DNA from 3 places in the Stappia sp. TSB10GB4 genome. Region 1 is predicted to be linked to each of the others. Evidence: predicted binding sites of a transcription regulator. Region 1 holds the regulator's gene; each other region holds the start of a gene.
The links. Region 1 encodes PhoB, which activates phosphate uptake and scavenging genes when phosphate is short. Its sites were predicted from a motif close to TGTCATNNANCTGTCAT; they were not measured.
Positions count from the first base shown of each region.

Region 1 (7,219 bases):
TTCCGACTCCCGGCCGGAGCAGGCGGGCATCGGTGTGTCCATGCTCGGCTCGCTCTACATGATGCTGGTGGTGCTGTTCCTGTCGCTGCCGATCGGCGTGGCCGCGTCGATCTACCTTGAGGAGTTCGCTCCCAAGAACCGCTTGACCGACCTGATCGAAGTCAACATTTCCAACCTGGCGGCGGTGCCATCCATCGTCTTCGGCATTCTCGGCCTTGCGGCCTTCATCCAGTTTGCCCATCTGCCGCAGTCCGCTCCTATCGTCGGCGGCCTGGTGCTGACGTTGATGACCCTGCCGACCATCATCATCTCGACCCGCGCTTCGCTGAAAGCGGTGCCGCCGTCGATCCGCGATGCGGCACTCGGCGTCGGCGCCTCGAAGATGCAGTCGGTGTTTCACCACGTCCTGCCGCTGGCGATGCCCGGCATCTTGACCGGCACGATCATCGGCCTTGCCCAGGCACTGGGCGAAACCGCGCCGCTGCTGCTCATTGGCATGGTCGGGTTCATCGCCTCCAACTATCCGAGTGGTATCGCCTCCGGCTTCCTGGATCCCAATTCGGCAATGCCGGCGCAGATCTACGAGTGGGCCAAACGCGCGGACCCGGCCTTCTACGAGCGGGCATGGGGCGGAATTATCGTCCTTCTGTTCTTTCTGATGACCATGAACATCGTCGCGATCATCCTGCGCCGTCGTTTCGAGCGCCGCTGGTAAGGGGGCTCTCCAAGCCATGAACCAAATGACCAATCCCGAGAAAGTCGCCGCCATGAATGACGCCAAGATCGAAGCAGAGAAGGTCCAGGTCTTCTATGGCGATACCCACGCCATCAAGGATGTCAGCATCCGCATCGAGGAAAAGACCGTTACCGCCTTCATCGGCCCATCGGGCTGCGGCAAGTCGACCTTCCTGCGCTGTCTCAACCGGATGAACGACACGATCGACATTTGCCGCGTCGAGGGGCAGATCCTGATCGACGGCGAGAACATCTATGACCCCAAGGTCGATCCGGTGCAGTTGCGCGCCAAGGTCGGCATGGTGTTCCAGAAGCCGAATCCGTTCCCCAAGTCGATCTTCGACAACATCGCCTATGGGCCGCGCATCCACGGACTTGCGCGCAACAAGGCGGCGCTGGAGGAGATCGTTGCGTCAAGCCTGCAAAAGGCCGGCCTGTGGAACGAGGTCAAGGACCGCCTCGACGAGCCGGGCACCGGCCTGTCCGGCGGCCAGCAGCAGCGTCTGTGCATCGCCCGCGCCATCGCGGTCAGTCCCGAGGTCATCCTGATGGACGAGCCCTGTTCGGCGCTCGATCCCATTGCCACCGCCAAGGTGGAGGAACTGATCGACGAGTTGCGCGAGAACTACACGATCGTCATCGTCACCCACTCCATGCAGCAGGCCGCCCGCGTGTCGCAGCGCACGGCCTTCTTTCACCTCGGCAATCTCGTCGAGGAAGGGGCGACGAAGGACATCTTCACAAATCCCAGGGACAAGCGCACCCAGGACTACATCACCGGCCGCTTCGGCTAATCTGGATCTGGTCGAGAACGGGCGGGAGGTTGCGTCCTTTGCGGCGCACCCCGCCGGAAGGGGCGACCGCCGCCCCCGGATGGAGACGAGACATGAGTGAACATACCGTATCCTCCTTCGACGAGGAACTGAAGGAGATCGCCGGCCGGGTGTCGGAGATGGGTGGCCTTGCCGAGGTCATGCTGAGCGATGCCGTGTCGGCGCTGGTGCGCATGGACAAGGACCTCGCCCGCCGGGTCATCGGCCAGGACAAGCGGGTCGACGTCCTGCAGTTCGAGATCGAGGAGCAGGCGATCCTGATCATCGCCCGCCGCCAGCCGGTGGCCAGCGACCTGCGCGACGTCATCTCGGCGATGCGCATCTCCAACGACCTGGAGCGCGTTGGCGATCTTGCCAAGAACATCGCCAAGCGCGTCATCGCCATCGAGGGGACCTTCGATTCCAAGAAGTTCGCCCTCGGCGTCGAGCACATGACCGAACTGGCCCAGGCGCAGTTGAAGGACGTGCTGGATGCCTATGCCAGCCGCGACAGCGAGGCGGCGGCCGCGGTGCGCGACCGTGACGACGAGGTCGACGCGCTCTACACCTCGATCTTCCGCGAACTCCTCACCTATATGATGGAGGATCCGCGCCAGATTTCGGTCTGCGCCCATCTGCTGTTCTGCGCCAAGAACATCGAGCGGATCGGCGATCACGCCACCAACATCGCCGAGAACGTCATCTACATGTCGACTGGCGTTCTGCCGACCGACGAGCGCCAGAAGGTCGACGAGACCGGCGTCGAAACCGACATCGTGCCCTGACGCGGCTGCGGTCGAGACTTGCGCGGGCGATCGGATCGCCCGCTGCTGCTGACAACGAAAGCCGGCAAGGCGGTGCGAGTGAAAAGCCGCACCAAGGCCTTCCGGCCGGGTCGATAGGACAAGGGTAAACATCATGCCGAAGGTCCTGATAGTGGAGGACGAAGAGCCTCTCATCATGATGCTGCGCTACAATCTCGAGGCCGAGGGCTACACGGTCGAGACCTGCATGCGCGGCGACGAGGCCGACCTGCTGCTGCGCGAAAGCCAGCCGGACCTGCTGCTTCTCGACTGGATGTTGCCGGGCCTGTCCGGCATCGAACTGTGCCGCCGTCTGCGCTCGCGCGCCGAGACCGAGCGCCTGCCGGTGATCATGCTCACCGCCCGCGGCGAGGAGCAGGAGCGCATCCGGGGCCTTGCCACCGGCGCCGACGACTATGTGGTCAAGCCGTTCTCGATCCCCGAGCTGATGGCGCGGGTGCGCGCCATGCTGCGCCGGGCAAAGCCCGAGGTCGTGTCCTCGCTGCTGCGCGCCGGTGATCTGGAACTCGACCGCGAGACCCACCGGGTGCGCCGCTCCGGCCGCGAGGTTCATCTCGGCCCGACCGAGTTCCGACTGCTTGAATTCCTGATGACCTCGCCCGGCCGCGTCTTCTCGCGCGAACAACTGCTCGACGGGGTCTGGGGCCACGATGTCTATGTCGACGAGCGGACGGTCGACGTCCATGTCGGCCGCCTGCGCAAGGCGATCAATCGCGGCAAGGTGCAGGACCCGATCCGCACCGTGCGTGGTGCCGGCTACGCCTTCAACGACCAGTTCGCCGTCGCCTCCTGAGGCGGGCCACCGATATGGAAGGAGCCGGAGTGCCTGGCACGGCGCTCCGGCGATCCCCGTCGCGGACGCTCCACCGATGCAGACGCGAAAAGGCCCGCCGCGGAAACCGCTGGCGGGCCTTTCTCGTCAGAGCCGCCCCCTGGAGGGGGACGCTGCCTCAGCCGTTGGCGACGTTGCGGTCGCGGCGGCGATCGCTCGCCGGCTGATAGGCGATGCGGCAGTGATAGGGGCAGTAGGGCACGCCCGGGTTCGACGGGTGGCCGCAGAAGTAGAAGTCTTCCTTGGTGGGGTCGCCGATCGGCCATTTGCAGGTCCGCTCGGTCAGCGTCAGGATCGTTGCCCGCTTGGCGATCGGCACCAGTTCGGCGACGGGCTTGGCTTCCGGCGCGGGGGCGGCCACCGGCGCGGCCTCGATCTTCAGCGCGGTGGCGCCGATGGTCTGCGGTGCGGACGGGGCGCCGCCGCCCTGCTGCTGCGCCGCCGACGCGGCCGCCTCCTCGGCGCCGCTCCGGGCCGGCTTGCTGCGCGCCTTCTGGGCGGCCGCCGGCGCCTTGGCGCGGCCTGACAGGCCGAGGCGATGCACCTTGCCGATCACCGCATTGCGGGTGACGCCGCCGAGCTCCGCTGCGATCTGGCTGGCGCTCAGTCCATCGGTCCAGAGCTTCTTGAGAAGGTCGACGCGTTCGCTTGTCCAGGACATGCGCTCAACTCCGTGTTGGATCGGGCCCCGACATCTGGTTAATAAAAGGTTATCGGCACACCGTAAGGGGCGCCCCGCTCATCGCCGGATTTTGAGGCTATTGTGAGTCGGATACACGAGATGTCGTATTTCTTGACTGGGAAGCTACAATATGCCGGCTTTCCGGTTCAAGGTGAGGGGGCGATTCACCTGGGGATTGATCCGGTTTTCCCCAGAAAAGGCCGCTTTCGGCCGCGTTGCGGGTGCGCATGCCGCCCGCCAATTCCGTTGACTTTTCCGCGTCCGCGCGGTGTATAACGGGGCTTCCTCGCCGTGCCGCCTCTCGTGGGCGGCATAATTGCTTTCGGGAGCGCCGTCCGCATCCTTCGCAGCCCTTTGCGGCAGCGGGAGGGCAGCGGTTCGCAAGGCATCGCGCGGGGCTCGGGGCGGGTTCGCCCGCCAAGGCATCTCGCCGGTCGATGGGACCGGTCAATGGGAGCAGGAAGGACATGGAAGGCTCATCTCTCTATCAGACCTACAGCCGCGCGAACCTGGAGTTCGTGCGTGGCGAGGGTGTGTGGCTGGAGACTTCCGATGGCCGACGCTTTCTCGATTGCGCCGCCGGCATTGCCGTCAACTCGCTCGGCCATTCCCATCCCGGTCTCGTCAAGGCATTGAAGGACCAGGCCGACAAGCTCTGGCACGTGTCCAACGTCTATGCCATCGAGGGCCAGGAGACGTTCGCGCGCAAGCTGACGCAGGCGACCTTCGCCGACCGCGTGTTCTGCACCAATTCCGGCGCCGAGGCGCTGGAATGCGCGATCAAGACGGCGCGGCGCTACTTCTATGCGAAGGGCGAGCCGGAGCGGATCGACATCATCACCTTCGAGGGCGCCTTCCATGGCCGCACGCTGGCGACCATCGCCGCCGGCGGCCAGGAGAAGTATCTGGAAGGCTTCGGCCCCAAGGCGCCGGGCTTCATCCAGGTGCCGTTCGGCGACCATGAGGCGCTGCTCGCCGCCATCGGCGACACCACCGCCGGCCTGTTGATCGAACCGATCCAGGGCGAGGGCGGCGTACGTCCCGTGCCGACCGAGTACCTGCGCGAGATGCGCCGCCTGTGCGACGAGCACGGCATCCTGCTGATCCTCGACGAGGTGCAGACCGGCGTCGGGCGTACCGGCAAGCTCTTTGCCCATGAATGGGCCGGCATCACGCCGGACATCATGGCGGTTGCCAAGGGCATCGGCGGCGGGTTCCCGCTCGGCGCCTGCCTTGCGACCGAGGAAGCGGCCTCCGGCATGAAGCCGGGCACCCACGGCACCACCTATGGCGGCAATCCGCTGGCCATGGCCGTGGGCAATGCGGTGCTCGACGTGGTGCTGGCCGACGGCTTCCTTGAGAGCGTGCAGAAGAAGGGCCTGCTGCTGAAGCAGAAGCTGGCTGCCGTTGTCGACGGCCATCCGGCGATCTTCGAGGAGATCCGTGGCAAGGGCCTCATGCTCGGCCTCAAGTGCCGGGTTACCAATACCGAGCTGCTGTCGCATTTCCGCGAGGCCGGCGTTCTGGCCGTGGGCGCGGGCGACAATGTCCTGCGCATCATGCCGCCGCTGACCATCACCGAGGCGGAGATCGAGGAGGCCGTGGCCCGCATCGACCGGGCCGCCGGCGCCATGGAAGCCGGGCTCGAACGGGGAGCGGCAGAGTGATGACCATCCAGCCGCGCCACTTCCTCGACCTCACCGACGTCGACGCCAGCGAGCTGCGCTTCATCCTCGACGGCAGCCGCCGCATCAAGCAGGCGCGCGGTCCCGTGCGTGTGTCCGGCGGCGGGCCGCTCGCCGGCCGCGTGCTGGCCATGGTGTTCGAGCAGCCCTCGACCCGCACCCGCATCTCCTTCGATGTCGGCATGCGCGAGCTTGGCGGCGAGACGTTGATGCTCACCGGCGCAGAGATGCAGCTCGGCCGCGGCGAGACTATCGCCGACACCGCGCGCGTGCTGTCGCGCTATGTCGACGCCATCATGATCCGCATCCTTGACCATGATGCGCTGACGGAACTCGCCGAATACGCCACCGTCCCGGTGATCAACGGCCTGACCAAGCGCACCCATCCCTGCCAGATCATGGCGGACGTGCTGACCTTCGAGGAGAAGAAGGGCAAGATCGCCGGGCGCAGCGTCGCCTGGACCGGCGACAGCAACAACGTTCTGGCCTCCTGGGTGCATGCGGCGACGAAGCTCGACTTCGCCCTCAACATCGCCACCCCGTCGGAGCTGGCGCCGCCGGCCGACCTCATCGCCGCCGCCCGCAAGGCGGGAGCAGAGATCCGCATCACCGACGATCCGTTCGAGGCGGTGAAGGGTGTCGACTGCGTCGTCACCGACTGCTGGGTCTCCATGGGCGACGACGACGGCGATCGCCACAATCTGCTGCGCCCCTACCAGGTCAACGAGCGTCTGATGGCGGAAGCCGACCGGGACGCCATTTTCATGCATTGCCTGCCTGCCCATCGCGGCGAGGAGGTGACGTCGCAGGTGATGGACGGCCCGCAGTCCGTCGTCTTCGACGAGGCGGAAAACCGGCTCCATGCACAAAAGGGCATCCTCGCCTGGTGTCTTGGGGCCCTGCAGAACGCATAGGACCGACATGAGCGTTCAGGACGAACTGGAACGGCTGGGCGTCACCCCGGCCGGGCGCGACGCCGTGCTTCCCTTCGCTGTGGAGCCGCTGGACGTGCGCGGCCGCGCCGTGATGCTCGGCCCGGTGCTGGACCGCATCCTGGAGCGCCATGCCTATCCGGCATCGGTCTCGCGCCTGCTCGGCGAGGCGGCGACGCTCGTCGCCCTGCTTGGCACCTCGCTGAAGTTCGACGGCCGCTTCACCCTGCAGACCACCACCGATGGCCCGGTTTCCATGCTGGTCGTCGATTTCCAGACGCCGGACGGCTTGCGCGCCTGCGCCCAGTTCGACGCGGAGGCGGTGGCGGCGGCGGAGGCGGCCGGGCGCACCGACACGCCCTCGCTGCTCGGCCATGGCCATCTCGCCATGACGGTCGATCAGGGCGCCGCGATGAATCGCTATCAGGGCATCGTCGCGCTGGACGGCATCACGCTGGAGGAGGTGGCGCATCGCTACTTCGCCCAGTCGGAGCAGATCCCGACCGTGGTGCGCCTTGCCGTCGGCGAGGTTCTCGACCGCCGGGCCGGCGACAAGCCCCGCCACTCCTGGCTGGCCGGCGGCGTGCTGGCCCAGTTCCTGCCCGAGGCGCCGGAGCGCATGCGCCAGGCCGACCTGCCGCCGGGCGATGCGCCGGAGGGCGCGATGGAACACGAGTTCGAGGAAGACGACGCCTGGCGCGAGGCCCGCGCCCTGGT
Region 1 is NZ_FYAV01000032.1:45,366-52,584, reverse strand. It holds gene pstA (phosphate ABC transporter permease PstA) at 1-715, shown strand, start outside; gene pstB (phosphate ABC transporter ATP-binding protein PstB) at 732-1,529, shown strand; gene phoU (phosphate signaling complex protein PhoU) at 1,622-2,332, shown strand; gene phoB (phosphate regulon transcriptional regulator PhoB) at 2,466-3,164, shown strand; gene TSB10GB4_RS05665 (GcrA family cell cycle regulator) at 3,322-3,864, opposite strand; gene TSB10GB4_RS05660 (aspartate aminotransferase family protein) at 4,353-5,552, shown strand; gene argF (ornithine carbamoyltransferase) at 5,552-6,484, shown strand; gene TSB10GB4_RS05650 (Hsp33 family molecular chaperone) at 6,492-7,219, shown strand, end outside.

Region 2 (7,219 bases), on a different contig from region 1:
GCAGGTCCTGCTCGGCGCAGATCTCGACGATCAGCCGCATGATCTGGCGCGAGGTCTTGGGGTCGAGCGAGGCGGTCGGCTCGTCGATCAGCAGCAGTTCGGGATCCTGGGCGAGCGCGCGGGCGATGCCGACCCGCTGGCGCTGGCCGCCCGACAGGGCGTCGGCGCGCTTGTCGGCATGGTCGATCAGACCGACCCGGTCGAGCAGGCGGAAGGCTTTTTCCACGTCCTCGCCGGGAAAGCGGCGCAGGAACGAGCGCCAGAAGCCGACATAGCCGAGCCGGCCGGACAGCACGTTCTCCATCACCGTCAGCCGCTCCACCAGGGCGTATTCCTGGAAGATCATGCCGATCCGCCGCCGCGCCCGGCGCAGTTCGCCGGCGGGCAGGCCGGTGATGTCGAGGTCCCCCAGAAGCACCCGGCCCTCGGTCGGCTCGACCAGGCGGTTGATGCAGCGGATGAGGGTCGACTTGCCGGCGCCGGACGGGCCGATCAGGCCGAGCACCTGCCCCTTGGGCACCGTGAAGCCGACCGATCTCAGCGCCTTGTCACCGGTCTTGTAGGTCTTGGTAAGCGCGTCGACTGTCAGCATGCGGGGATCCGGGGAGAGGGCCAGGTCTGTCGGGCCGGGAGGCCGGTCATGTCGGGGCCGGGCGCGGAGACAGGTCCCCGCGCCCGGCCGGCCAGAGACTTACTGGCAGTTGTAGGACACGCCGCTCGCCTCGTCGATCTGACGGATGACGGACCAGTTGTCCTTGAAGGTGATCGGGATGAACTGCGCCTCGCCCGACTTGGAGAACTCCTTCTCCAGCGACGAGCCCTCCCACTTGAAGCTGAAGAAGCCTTCCTTGATCTTCTCCTGCAGTTCCGGCGTGAGGTTGTGGGCGATGCCGTAGCCGGTGGTCGGGAAGGTCTGCGACTTGTAGATGGTCACGATCTGCTCCGGCTTGATCACCTCGCGCTCGATCATGCGGTGCATGATGGAATTGGCGATCGCGGCGGCCGGGTAGTCCTTGTTGGCGACGCCGAGGATCGAGTTGTCGTGCTTGCCGGAGAAGGCGGGCTGGTAGTCGGTGCCGGCGGCGAGGCCGTATTCCGCCTGCAGCAGGGCGGAAGGCGCCTTGTAGCCGGAATTCGAGGTCTCGGAGGTGAAGGCCAGCGTCTTGCCCTTGATGTCCTCGACCTTCTCGATGCCCGAGCCCGGATAGGTGATGATTTCCATCTCGTAGCCGAAGGAGCCGTCGGCCTTGGCCATCATGGTGAAGGGGCGGAAGCCGGCGCAGGCGACGGCGAGCGGGTTGGAGCCGGTGTTGAAGCCGGCGATATGCAGGCGGCCGGCGCGCATCGCCTCGATCTGGGCGGCGTTCGACTGCACCGGGAAGAACTGCACCTTCTTGCCGGTGACGGTCTCCATATGAGCCAGGAAATCGGCCCAGGCCTCGGCATAGACGGCCGGGTCCTCGACCGGGGTATAGGCGAAGATCAGCGTCGAGGGGTCGACCTGCTGGGCGGGATCGGAAGGAATGTCGGCGATCATGTCGCCGTCGGCATCGGTGTAGCGGCTGTCGAGCTTGAACTCGGCCTGTGCCGGAGTGGCGGCCATCAGGCCGGCAAGCAGGGCGGCAACGCTCGCCATGCCGGCGAGCTTCGTCAGGTGCATGGTCATCTACGTTCCTCCACTGGGGCGCGGTCTGCATCCATTAGGGACCGGATGTCTGTTATGCGTCCTGTGTGAAGGCTGGATGACAACGCAACCCCCGTCAAGTCTGTAAGCCGGCGAAGCTTTCCTCAGGTTGCGCCGCCCGGCACCGCGAAACACCCGCCTGGCGTGCGTTCACCGCCCCTTGCACGCCGCCCCCGTCATCCCCGCGTCTTCCCGGACGGCGCACCCGCGCCGCGCCGCGACGACATCCTGCGGGCGGGGCGGACGACGTGCTTTCCTCGCCGCGTTGCGAAAGACGGCCGAGAGGGAGGCGAGAGCCTTGTCCCACACACCGAGGTCACCCCGGCCGCAGGCGAAGCCGCAGAGCCGGGGGCTATTCATTTCCAGAGCGGCGGCAGAGGACGCACACCCCCTCCCCGCGTCATCTCGCACGCAGCGAAGCGGAGATGCGGGATCGGGGAGCCGCGGCGCTCACGGGGCTTTCGGGAGCACGTCCGACAGGCCTCGGCTCGCCGGGTCCGGGTCGCGGCTTCGCCTTGCCCGGAATGACGCAGGGAAAGGTGGGCGGCCGGGGCGCGGCCGAGGGAGGCCCGAGGACGCGGCCGGGGGAGGCCCGAGGACGCGGCTTGCACGAATTTTTGGAATTCCGAATTCCGATCTGGTTGACAGGCCACCGCCGATGCGGCAGGTTGAGATCAACGGAATTTGGAATTCCGAATTCCTTTAGCGGGCACCGTCGCTCCCCTTCGGCCCCGCCGCTCCACGCGATCCGGCAGCGCCGCCGGTCTTGCGCCGGCCCCGAGCCAGAGCGTCGAACCATTTCGCCGGCCCTGCCGGCAACCGGGCTCCGTTGGCCCCATCGCCGGACCGCCGGCCGGTCCGGCTCCGCTCCAGCCGCCCCCCACGCCGGCAGGGCGGATCCCGGACGCGCGGCCGCCGCGGCGACAGCGGAGGACACGGCCTTTCGCCGTGTCAGGGACAGGTCCGTCCCCAAGGACCGCGCCGCCGGGTGCCCGATGCGGGCCTCCCGAACTCTACCCGTGGTGCGTCCGGCGGCGCGGCAGTCCTTGTAACCGTTGCCGGGCAACCGTTGCCCGGCGGGCGTTCGGCGTGAGATGAGATGACGGGTGCGGTCTGGCGACCGCATCAGCACTGAGGCGCCAAGGGGGGGCGCCAAGGGGGAACGCCAAGGGGGGGGAAGCAAGGCATGTCCATGGAACTCATCGACCAGAGCCCGATCCTGGTGGACCGCGTCTACGACCGGCTGCGACAGGCCATCGCGCTGGCGGACCTTGCGCCGGGCGAGCGTATCCGCCAGGCGGAGCTCGCCGAACGGCTCGGCGTGTCGCGCCAGCCGGTCAGCCATGCGCTGCAATTGCTGAAGCGCGACGGGCTGGTCGAGGAGACCGGCCGCAAGGGGCTGAAGGTCACCGAAATCGATCCGGTGCATCTGCGCCAGATCTACCAGGTGCGCGCGGCGCTGGACGGGCTCGCCGCCGGGCTCGCCGCCGCCCGCGTCGCCGAGGGCACCGTCCCTGAGGCGGAGTTGCGCCGGCTCGCCGCAATCCTGAAGGAGGCCGAGCGCTTCGACGGCGACACCCCGGTCGCCGAGCGGATTTCGCTCGACGTCGCCTTTCACAACCAGGTCATCGTCATGTCCGGCAACCGCCGGATCGCCGAGACGCTCGAGCCGCAGTTCTCGCATATGACGCGGTCGATGCGGCTGGTGCTCGACATCGGCGGCTTCCGCGAGACGGCGTGGGAGCAGCATCGGGAGATCGCCCGCCTGATCGAGGCCGGCGACAGGGCCGCGGAAGAGGCCGCAAGAGCCCACGCGGAAAATGCCGGGCGGGAGACGGAGGCCCGTCTCACCGCCGGGCGAACGCTGAGGAACACGGCCTGAGCGCCGTGGCGAAGAGGAGGAACGCCACATGAAACTGACACAGGAGCAACTCGACGAGTTCAACCGGGAAGGATACCTGTTCCTGCCCGAGGCCTTCTCTCACGAAGAGGTCGAGGTGCTGCGGGACGCCGCCAATGGCATCTTCGACGAGGACCGCAAGGAAATCTGGCGCGAGAAGGACGGCTCCCCGCGCACGGCCTTCGCCTGCCACACCTACAACGAGGCCTTCCGCCTGCTCGGCCGCCATCCGCGCCTCATCGAGCCGGTGCGCCAGATCTTCGGCGAAGAGCTGTACATGCACCAGTACAAGGTGAATGCGAAGGCCGCCTTCACCGGCGACGTCTGGCAGTGGCACCAGGACTTCCCGACCTGGCACAAGGATGACGGCATGCCCGAGCCGCGGGCGATGAACATCTCCGTGTTCCTCGACGACGTGCTGCCGATCAACGGTCCCTTGATGCTGATCGCCGGCTCGCACACCCACGGCCAGCTCAAGTCGGAATACGACACGACGACCACCAGCTACGGGCTGTGGACGCTCGACAACGACACGGTCGCCGAGCTTGCGGCCAAGGGCGGGATCGTCGCCCCGACCGGCAAGGCGGGCGGGTTGCTGATCCATCACGGCAACCTGGTGCACGGCTCGTCGGGCAACATCACGCCCTATCCGCGCAAGATCGTCTACCTGACGCTCTCCACCGTCTCCAATGCGATCCGCAAGCCGACCCGGCCGGACTATATCGCCCATCGCGATTTCACGCCGATCGAGCCGGTCGAGGACGATGCCCTCGCCCGCTACGCCCAGTCCTTGCGCCAGGCGGCGGAATAGCCTCTCCTTCGCGAGCGGCCGGAGCGGCGGCGATCCTCCGCTCCGGCTTTCCTTGCGATCCGGGACGGGCCGAGCCCGCCCCGGACTTTTCACGTCAAGGCACGTATTGCAAGGCAGCACAACGGACGGTTTCCACATGACAGATAGTTCGGCTGGCCGACTGGCCGGCAAGGTCGCCCTCGTCGTCGGCGCCGGCTCTTCGGGCGAAGGCTGGGGCAACGGCAAGGCGGCGGCGGTGCTTTTCGCGCGCAGCGGCGCGCGCATCCTTGCCGTCGACCGCAATGAGCGCGCGGCGGCGGAAACGCGCGACATCATCCGCTCGGAGGGCGGCACCTGCGAAACGGCGCAGGCCGACGTCTCGTCCTCCGCCGAGGTCGCGGCGATGGTCGAGGCCTGCCTGTCCCGTTTCGGCCGCATCGACATCCTGCACAACAATGTCGGCATCTCGGAAACCGGCGGGCCGGTGGAGGCCTCCGAGGAGAGCTGGAACCGGGTGATCGCCGTCAACCAGACCAGCGTCTTCCTCACCTGCAAGCATGTGCTGCCGGTGATGGAGCGCCAGCGAAGCGGTGCCATCGTCAACGTCGCCTCGATCGCCGCCTCCCGCTATATCGGCTTTCCCTATGCCGCCTATTCGGCCTCCAAGGCGGCGATCGTCGGGCTCACCCGCAACATCGCCCTGCAATATGCCCCGCTCGGCATCCGCGCCAATTGCGTGTCGCCGGGGCTGATGAACACGCCGATGATCCGCAAGCCGCTCGCCGCCGCCTATGGCGGGGAGGAGGCGATGATCGCCCGGCGTGACGCGCAATGCCCCATGGGGCACATGGGCGATGCCTGGGACACCGCCCATGCGGCGCTGTTCCTCGCCTCGGACGAGGCCCGCTACATCACGGCGCAGGAGCTGGTGGTGGACGGCGGGCTGACCGCGACCTGCGTCGCGCCATAGGCGCTCGCCCGTGCAGCCGCAGATTTTACCGGCTTGCCGGACGCCGCCGCCGCCCTCTACCATGGCGGCGGCCGTCCGTTTCGGGGCGGCGCAGTCGCCCCTCACAAGGCTCGCCGAAAGGTCCCCCATGCCCCGCACGCCGTTTTCCGCCCGCGCCCGCCACCTCGGCACGCGCATCAGCGCGCGTATCGCGCTCGCCGCGCTCATCGCCACCGGCGGCGTTGCCCTTGCCGAGGCCTGCACCCGCCTCGTCTATCACGGCGCCGGCGACACGGTGATCACCGCCCGGTCGATGGACTGGAGGACCGAGATCGCCACCAACCTGTGGGTGATGCCGCGCGGCATGGAGCGCAGCGGCGAGGCCGGGCCGAACTCCCTGAAATGGACCTCGAAATACGGCAGCGTCATCGCCTCGGGCTATGACATATCGACCACGGACGGGGTCAACGAGGAGGGCCTTGCCGTCAACCTCCTTTGGTTGGCCGAGTCCGAATATCCCGAGCTGAACGGTGACCGCCCGGGCCTGACCATCGCCGCCTGGGGCCAGTATGTGCTCGACAATTTCGCCAGCGTCGCCGAGGCGGTCGCGGTGCTGGAGACGGAGCCCTTCACCATCGTCACCGACAGCGTGCCCGGCGAGGACCGGCTTGCGACGCTGCACCTGTCGATGTCGGATGCCAGCGGCGACAGCGCCATCGTCGAATATATCGAGGGCCGGCAGGTCATCCATCACGGCCGCCGCTACACGGTGATGACCAATTCGCCGACCTTCGACGAGCAGTTGGCGCTCGCAGAATACTGGCGCGGCATCGGCGGCACCGTGTTCCTGCCCGGCACCAACCGCGCCGCCGACCGCTTCGCGCGGGCGAGCTTCTATGTCGAGGCGATCCCGCGGCCCGAGGATCCCAACCGGGCGGTCGCCAGCGTCTTCAGCGTCATCCGCAACGTGTCGGTGCCCTTCGGCATCACCACGCCGGACCAGCCGAACATCTCCTCCACCCGCTGGCGCACGGTCGTCGACCACCAGCGGCTGCTGTATTTCTTCGAATCCGCCCTCACCCCGAACACGTTCTGGGTCGACCTGAAGCAGATCGACTTTGCGCAAGGCGCGCCGGTGCGCAGGCTCGATCTCGGCCCCGACCAGCAGCACATCCATTCGGGCGATGCCACGGCGAACTTTGTCGAGGCCGAGCCGTTCCGCTTCCTCGGCCTGCCGGAATAGGCGCGGCTGGCCCGGCCAGACGCGTCAGTACCAGGTGCCGAACCGGCTCAGCCGGCGGCGCGGCGCGCCGGTGTCGGGCACCGGCGAGCGGCCCGCCACATGCGGCATCGCCTCGACCGGCAGCCAGTCCTCCGGCACCGCGCGCAATTCGCGCAACCGCCGCACCCGCTCGCCGGTTTCCGGATGGCTGCGCAGGACCGAGGGGTCGGGGATGCGGGCGCCCTGCGGCAGCGCCGCCTCCCACATGCGGCCGTGAATGCGCTCCAGCTTCATCAGCGCGCTGGCAAGGCCGTCCGGATCGCCGGTCAGCGAGGCGGCGCCGACATCGGCGTCGAATTCGCGGGTGCGCGACAGGGCAAGCTGCACCATCGTCCCCAGCGTCGGCGCCACCACCAGCAGCAGCACCGTGCCCCAGGGCACGCCGGCGCCGCCGGCCAGCGCCTCGGGCAGGTTGACCAGAACCAGGGCCAGGCCGAACAGCGACATGATGCCGGTCATCCGGGCGACCATGTCGGCCATCGCCATGACATGGATGTCGCCATGCGCCACATGCGCGAGTTCATGCGCCATCACGCCGACGAATTCGCGCGGGGTCAGGCGGACCAGCAGCCCTTCGGTGAGGCAGATGGCGCTGTCCTCGCGGGTGCCGGTCG
Region 2 is NZ_FYAV01000041.1:163,322-170,540, forward strand. It holds gene phnC (phosphonate ABC transporter ATP-binding protein) at 1-592, opposite strand, end outside; gene phnD (phosphate/phosphite/phosphonate ABC transporter substrate-binding protein) at 692-1,636, opposite strand; gene TSB10GB4_RS08995 (GntR family transcriptional regulator) at 2,871-3,566, shown strand; gene TSB10GB4_RS09000 (phytanoyl-CoA dioxygenase family protein) at 3,595-4,395, shown strand; gene TSB10GB4_RS09005 (SDR family NAD(P)-dependent oxidoreductase) at 4,532-5,344, shown strand; gene TSB10GB4_RS09010 (linear amide C-N hydrolase) at 5,472-6,566, shown strand; gene TSB10GB4_RS09015 (zinc metalloprotease HtpX) at 6,591-7,219, opposite strand, start outside.
Region 2: a site for PhoB is predicted at 1,732-1,748, ahead of phnD (phosphate/phosphite/phosphonate ABC transporter substrate-binding protein). Genes of this name have one in related genera too.

Region 3 (7,219 bases), on a different contig from region 1:
TCTTCGCCTCTGGTGGGTCCGTCGGCATGTGCTGCCACCATGGCGCAGGTCGCAGCGGCCTCGTGGCCGCGATGCATTTGATCGAAGAGGGTCTGACACCGATCGAGGCGGTGACGCAATTGCGCCGCCAGTTTCCCGAATCGGTGGAAAACGATCTCCAGTCTGCCTGGCTCGTCGATTTTGCAAACCCTCCGCGGGCCGACTGCCCCTGATAGCAGTGTCACGACAAGCGTATCGCGCATGCCCGCAGGGGAGGGCGCGGGGCGGTGAGATACCGCCTGGGCGGAGGAAAACATCGAACAGGCTCCCACCTTCCTTCGGCTGCCGCGCCAGCACCACAAGCACCTGAAGTCGACCAACAGGTTCGATCGCCTCAACGAGTAGATCCGGCGCCGAACCTATGTCCTGCCCCTCTTCCCGAATGCCCAGAGCCGGCTACGCCTCGACAGGGCGCTTGCCGTGAAACGGCATCTTCTATGATGGTGCTTGTACTTGATCATGAGACTGTCATGTCGCTGTATATCTGACCCGCCGGGCGCCTCCTCTGGTCAGCTACATCAGTATGCTGCGTGAAAACGTCTGAGGACGGAGTATTTCGCGACGTTTATCTTGCGGTGGGCGCGTAAAGTCCCGCCGTCGCCGCCTGCCCTGGGGGGCGCTGGCCGGCTGTCGCCGGGTGTCACCAGGAGCGCAGCGGCCGCAGCAAATGCGACTTCTTCGCCATGTGCTCGCCCATCCGCAGGTGCAGGCTGTCGAGCATGCGGATCCCGTCCAGCAGGAACGGGCCCTTGTTCAACATCACGCATTCGGCCCGCACCGCCATCGCGGCATCCGTCATTTCCCCGCGCGAGGGAACGCCGGTCCTGAGAAAGCTCTCCATCACCTGCGTCGCCCAGACGACGGGCAGATGGGCCGCCTCGCACAGCCAGAGGATCTCTTCCTGCATCTCCGCCACCCGCGCGAAGCCGACTTCCACGGCGAGATCGCCGCGGGCGATCATCACCGCCGCCGGTTGCCGCGCGGCGGCGGCGACCATGAGCGAGGGCAGGTTCCTGAGGGCCAGCCGGGTTTCGATCTTCAAGATCAGGCCGAGCTTGTGCCAGTCGTCGGGACGCAGATCCGCAAGGGCCGACTGCAGGTCGGCCACGTCCTGCGGCGTCTGGACGAAGGAAAAGTCGATGGCGTCGGCATGGCGGGCGACGAAGGGCAGGAGGGCGCGGTCGTCGTCGGTCAGGGCCGGCACGGCCAGTTCGGCATCGGGCACGTTGATGCCCTTCTCGGGCTTCAGCTTGTAGCCCTTCTCTCCCGGTCCGGCCTCCACGACTACCTGCACGCCCCACTCCTCGACCGTGAGCACCCGCGTCGACAGCTTGCCGTCGTCGATATGGATGCGGTGACCGACCCGCGTCGCGTCGAGGGCGGCGTCGAGCTCGCATTCGATGGCGGAGACAGAGGCGGGCACGTCGGAAATCCTGTTCTTGCGCGCGATCGCCAGATGGTCGCCGACATGCAACCGCGGAGTGGCCTTGGCCTTGCGCGGCGTGCCGGTCCTGATCTTGGGACCGGGCAGGTCCATCACGACACGCATGCGCCTGCCGGTTCCGGCCTCGGCGGCGCGGACATGCGCGATCATGGCGGCCCAAGCGGCCTCGTCGTCATGGGCGCAGTTGATGCGCACGGCTTCGACGCCCAGGTCCGCCAGGTGCGCGGCAAACTCCGGAGCCTTGGCCGCGCTGGAGGGAAGCGTGACCATCAGGCGCACCGGGCTTTCGGGGCCGCAGGGGCCGAGGGTCGCATTGGCGCGGGCGGCAATCCTCGCCTGTCCGGCGAAGAAATCGCCGGCTCCGTTCGGCAGGGCCGCCGGTTCGCTGGCGCAGGCCAGCGCGAGAACGCGGCGAATGGCGGTCATCGTGGGCATCACGCGGCTTTCCGACCGGCCCAGCGACGACAGGCCGGCGGCCATCAGGCGCTGTTGCAGGTCGCGCAAGTCGCGGTGACGCAGGGCCAGGTAGTGCGACAGGTTGCTCGCGCTGTCGGCAAAGTCCGACCCCTCCAGCCAGGATTGCCAGGGCGCGGCGATCGCCGCCGCGTCTTCGGCAATCGCCTCGGCAAGCGCATCCAGTTCACGGGACAGGGCGGACAGGTCTTCAGGCAGCACGGAACACTCCTTTCGGATTCCCCTCTCACGGCAGTGCGACGGTGGTGTGAAGGACGGTTGCATGAACCTTGCTTGCGGGAGCTGGCGAGTGCAGGCCTTCGTAGATCTGTCGCCAATCCGACATGAATCTGACTCCTGTCCATCGCAACTTGTAACCGTCAGCAAGATGGAGGCGGGAATGTTCTCTCTGAGTGGCCGCAAGGCGCTGGTTGTCGGGATCGCCAACGATCAGTCGATAGCCTATGGCTGCGCGCAGGCGCTGAGGGCCCAGGGCGCGGACCTCGCCGTCACCTGGCTGAACGACAAGGCCGAGCGCTTCGTCCGCCCTCTCGCGGAGGACCTCGGGGCCGAGATCATGCTGCCGCTCGACGTGGCCCGGCCCGGCCAGCTCGAAGCGGTGTTCGGGACAATCGCGGATCGCTGGGGACGGCTCGACACGCTGGTCCACTCCATCGCCTTCGCGCCCAAGGCGGATCTTCACGGCCGGGTGGTGGATTGTTCGGCCGAAGGCTTCGCCATGGCGATGGATGTGTCGGTCCATTCCTTCCTGCGCATGATCCGTTCGGCCGAGCCGCTGATGCCCGAGGGCGGCTGCTGCCTGTCGGTCAGCTTCTTCGGCTCCTCCCGCGTGGTGCGGCACTACAACATGATGGGCCCGGTGAAGGCCGCGCTGGAAAGCGCCGTCCGCTATGCCGCCGCCGAGCTGGGCGAAAAGGGCATCCGGGTGCATGCCCTGTCGCCGGGGCCGCTGAAGACCCGGGCGGCGAGCGGGATCGACCATTTCGACGAACTTCTGGCGGCCGCCTCCGAGCGCGCGCCGATCCATCACCTGGCGACGATCGAGGATGTGGGGGCCGTTGCGGCCTTCCTTGCCTCGCCCGAGGCCCGCAACCTGACCGGCGGTGTCCACGACATCGACGGCGGCTTCTCGATCACGGCCTGAGGAGACCCCCATGGCGAATGTCTTCGATCTGTTCGATCCCTTCCGCCAGTCGCAGGTTCTGCGCTCCAAGGGCGATCTCTTCTCCGCGATGCAGAAGACCATGACCGCCACCGACGGCGAGATCGATGCCGGTTCGGCCATCTTGACCGTCCTGACCACGGCCGCCTCGCGCCAGTCGGAGCGGATCGCCGACGGCCATTCGCGCCGGGCCGAAGCGGCGGTCGAGACCGCCCGCTCGCTGATGGACAAGCTGCGGGCCGCGCAGGCCGAGGGCAAGCTGCACACGGATTATGCAGAATACCTGCGCGATGCCTGGGAACGGACGATCCTGACCATGGACACGCTGCGCAAGCGCGGCGATATCTTTCTGGCGCATGAAGAGGCCGGCTGCCCGCCCGTGCTGATCTACGATTACGACGTGATCATGGATGGCCGGGACCTGCCCTATCCGTCGAACTACATGCTGCTGAAGATCCTGCCGCCCGACGGCGTCACGATCGACGACGCCCGGCGCCCCTATATCATCATCGACCCGCGGGCCGGCCACGGTCCGGGGATCGGCGGCTTCAAGGCCGACAGCCAGGTCGGGGTCGCCCTGCGGAAGGGGCATCCGGTCTATTTCGTCGCCTTCCGGCGGATGCCGGAGCCCGGGCAGTTCCTGTCCTACGTCACCCGCTCGGAGGCCGCCTTCGTGCGCGAGGTGATGCGCCGCCATCCCAGGGCGTCGATGCCCGTGGTGACGGGCAATTGCCAGGGCGGCTGGGCGACGCTGCTGCTGGCCGCCACCAATCCGGACCTGACCGGCCCCATCGTCATCAACGGCGCCCCCGTCGCGCCCTGGGCCGGCAAGGTGGGCGAGAGCCCGATGCGCTACAATGCCGGCGTGCTGGGCGGCACCTGGATCCCGATGTTCCTGTCCGATCTCGGCGGCGGCATCTTCGACGGCGCGCATCTGGTGCAGAATTTCGAGCTTCTCAATCCGGCGCGCACGCTGTTCCGCAAGTATACCGACCTCTTCCGCGACATCGACAAGGGCGACGAGGCGTTCCTCGAGTTCGAGAAATGGTGGGGCGGCTTCTTCCTGATGACGGAAGCCGAGATCAAGTGGATCGTCGAGCAACTGTTCGTCGGCAACCGGCTGGTCAAGAACGAGGCCCGCATCGAGCCGGGACGCCCGGTCGACCTGAAGGCGATCCGCGCGCCGATCATCGTCTTCGCCAGCCACGGCGACAACATCACCCCGCCGCAACAGGCGCTGAACTGGGTCGCCGAAACCTATGCCGATGTGAACGAGATCCGCATCCGCGGCCAGCGCATCGTCTACATGGTGCACGAACAGGTCGGGCATCTCGGCATCTTCGTCTCGTCGCAGATCGCCAAGAAGGAGCACACGGAGGTTGCCTCCACGCTCAAGACGATCGAGGCCCTGGCCCCCGGCCTCTACGAGATGACCATCGAGGACGTGACCGAGAAGGACGGGCACACCCACTTCACCGTCGGCTTCGCGGAACGCACGCTCGACGACATCCGCGCGCTGGGCGACGGGCTGGACGACCAGCGCCCCTTTGCCGCCGTTGCCCGTGCCGCCGAGGTGCAGGCGCAGCTCTACGACGCGATCGTCCGGCCCGTGGTGCGCTCGCTGGTCACCGAGAGCGGGGCCGAGATGAGCCGCGCGCTGCATCCGATGCGCCTGACCCGCGCGCTCGCCTCCAGCAGCAACCCGGCGATGCAACCGGTCGAAGGCCTTGCCGCGAAGGTCAAGGCGGAGCGCCGCAAGGCCGCCGCCGGCAACCCCTTCCTCGCCGCCGAAGCCTTCTGGGTGCAGGGCACGGAGACCATGATCGACTTCCTGCGCGACAGCCGCGACATGGGGTACGAATTGTATTTCCATTCGATCTGGGGCAGCCCCTGGGGCCGTGCCTTCGGCCGCACCCACGAGGCGCGCCGGACCCTGAAGAACCAGAACGAGCTGCGCGGCTTGCCCGAGGTTGCCACTGCGCTGATGACCGTCGAACTGGGCGGCTTCTGCGAAGCGGTGATCCGCATGCTGGTGCTCATGGCCGAGAACCGCCGCCAGGTCCGGCGCGACCGGCTGGAGCGCTCGGCGCATGTGCTGACCAGGGATGAACCTTTCCGCAGTCTGGGCGCGGAACGCCGCGCGATGATCATCCATCAGCAGACGCTGATCGCCACGTTCGAGCCCGAGCGCGCGATCGAGACCCTGCCGCTGTTGCTGGGCGACAGGAACGAACGCGAACTGGCCATGCAGGCGGTGCAGTACATTGCCGGCGACACCGAGGAAATGTTGCCCACCACGGTGGTCCTGCTGCAGCGGTTCCGCGAGATACTGGGGCTGGATCCGCTGATCGGCAACGTCTCGCGGGATCCGCTGTCGGCGCCCGCCGAGGTCCCTCCGGCACTGGAGCCGGCAGCGATGCTCGAGACGGTGCCGCCGGCGGCCGGCGGCACGGCGAAACCCCGACGCGGCAAGCCCGTCTCCACTCCCGGTGGCGAGGGCTGAGATGCGCATGACAAATCGCACCTTCGACGAAATGCAGCCCGGCGACCGCGCCGAGCTGCGTCGTCTGATCACGGCCGACGATCTTTTCGTCTTCGCCGCCGCTTCGGGCAATTCCAACCCGATGCATCTGACGGACACCGATGTGGACGGCAACGGCACGGCCGAGCGCATCGCGCCGGGCATGTTCATGGCGTCGCTGATCTCGGCCGTGCTCGGCACGCAACTGCCGGGGCCGGGGACGCTCTATCGCCGCCAGACCCTCGACTTCCACACCCGCGCCCATGCCGGAGAGGAAGTCATCGTGCGTGCCGAGGTGGTGTCCAAGGCCGAGGGCATGGTGCGGCTGAGGACCGAGGTCACCCATGCCGACGGCCGCCAGATCCTGACCGGCGAGGCCGAGGTCATCGCCCCGGTCGAGAAGTTCGACCGCGAGGATGTCGAGGTGCCGGGGCTGGTGGTCCAGCGCCATCGCCATTTCGAGGCGCTGCTCGAGCGCGCGCGGCCCTTGCCCGCGCTGCCGACCGCCGTGGTTTGCCCGAACGAGGCGAAATCGCTGGGCGGGGCGTTGCTCGCCGCCCGCGAGGGCGTCATTTCGCCCATTCTGATCGGCGAGGCCGAGGCGATCCGGCGCGCCGCCGACGAAATCGGGGCCGATCTCGGCGGGATCGAGGTGATCGACGTGGCCGGCGATGCGGCCGCGGCCGAACTGGCCTGCAGGCTGGTCCATGACCACCGCGCGGCGGCCGTCATGAAGGGGCGTCTGCATACCGACGATCTTCTGAAGCCGATGCTCGACAAGGCCCATGGCCTGCGGGTCGGGCGCCGGTTCACCCATGTCTTCGTGATGGACGTGCCGGGCCATCCCGAACCGCTGTTCGTCACCGATGCGGCGATCAACATCGCGCCGGATCTCGCCACCAAGATGGACATCTGCCAGAACGCCATCGACCTGGCGCTGTCCCTGGGGATGGAGCCGCGCGTCGGCGTGCTGTCGGCGGTCGAAACCGTCAACCCGGCCATCCAGTCGTCCATCGATGCGGCGCTGCTGTCGAAAATGGCCGACCGCGGCCAGATCAAGGGCGGTCAGGTCGAGGGGCCGCTGGCCATGGACAATGCGGTGGACATGGGGGCCGCGCGGACCAAGGGGCTGAAGGGCTCGGTCGCGGGGCGGGCCAATATCCTTGTCGTTCCGGGGCTCGATGCGGGGAACATGCTGGCCAAGCAACTGGCCTTCATCAGCCATGCCGAGGGGGCGGGGCTGGTGCTGGGCGCCAAGGTGCCGGTGATCCTGAACAGCCGCTCCGACAGCCCGATGTCGCGCCTTGCCTCCTGTGCCGTGGCGGCGATCCGCCATTTCGCGGGCGCCAGATGACCCGCGCGGTGCTGACGCTGAACGCCGGGTCGTCGTCGCTGAAGGTCGCGCTGTTCCCGCAAACCGGCGATGCGCCGGTGGCGACGGGCCTGGCCGACCGCATCGGGCCGCAGGCCCTGCTGCGCCTCACGGACGCGGACGGGGCCGAAATCCCGGCCGCCGCCGGGGATCTGACCACCCATGCCGGCGCGATGGCCGCCGTCATCGACGCGTTCCGGGCGCGCT
Region 3 is NZ_FYAV01000038.1:52,795-60,013, reverse strand. It holds gene TSB10GB4_RS07685 (hypothetical protein) at 1-212, shown strand, start outside; partial or broken gene TSB10GB4_RS07680 (transposase) at 274-471, shown strand; gene TSB10GB4_RS07675 (pyruvate kinase) at 680-2,158, opposite strand; gene fabI (enoyl-ACP reductase FabI) at 2,337-3,101, shown strand; gene TSB10GB4_RS07665 (DUF3141 domain-containing protein) at 3,112-5,622, shown strand; gene TSB10GB4_RS07660 (bifunctional enoyl-CoA hydratase/phosphate acetyltransferase) at 5,630-6,994, shown strand; gene TSB10GB4_RS07655 (acetate/propionate family kinase) at 6,991-7,219, shown strand, end outside.
Region 3: a site for PhoB is predicted at 2,266-2,282, ahead of TSB10GB4_RS07675 (pyruvate kinase). Genes of this name have one in related genera too.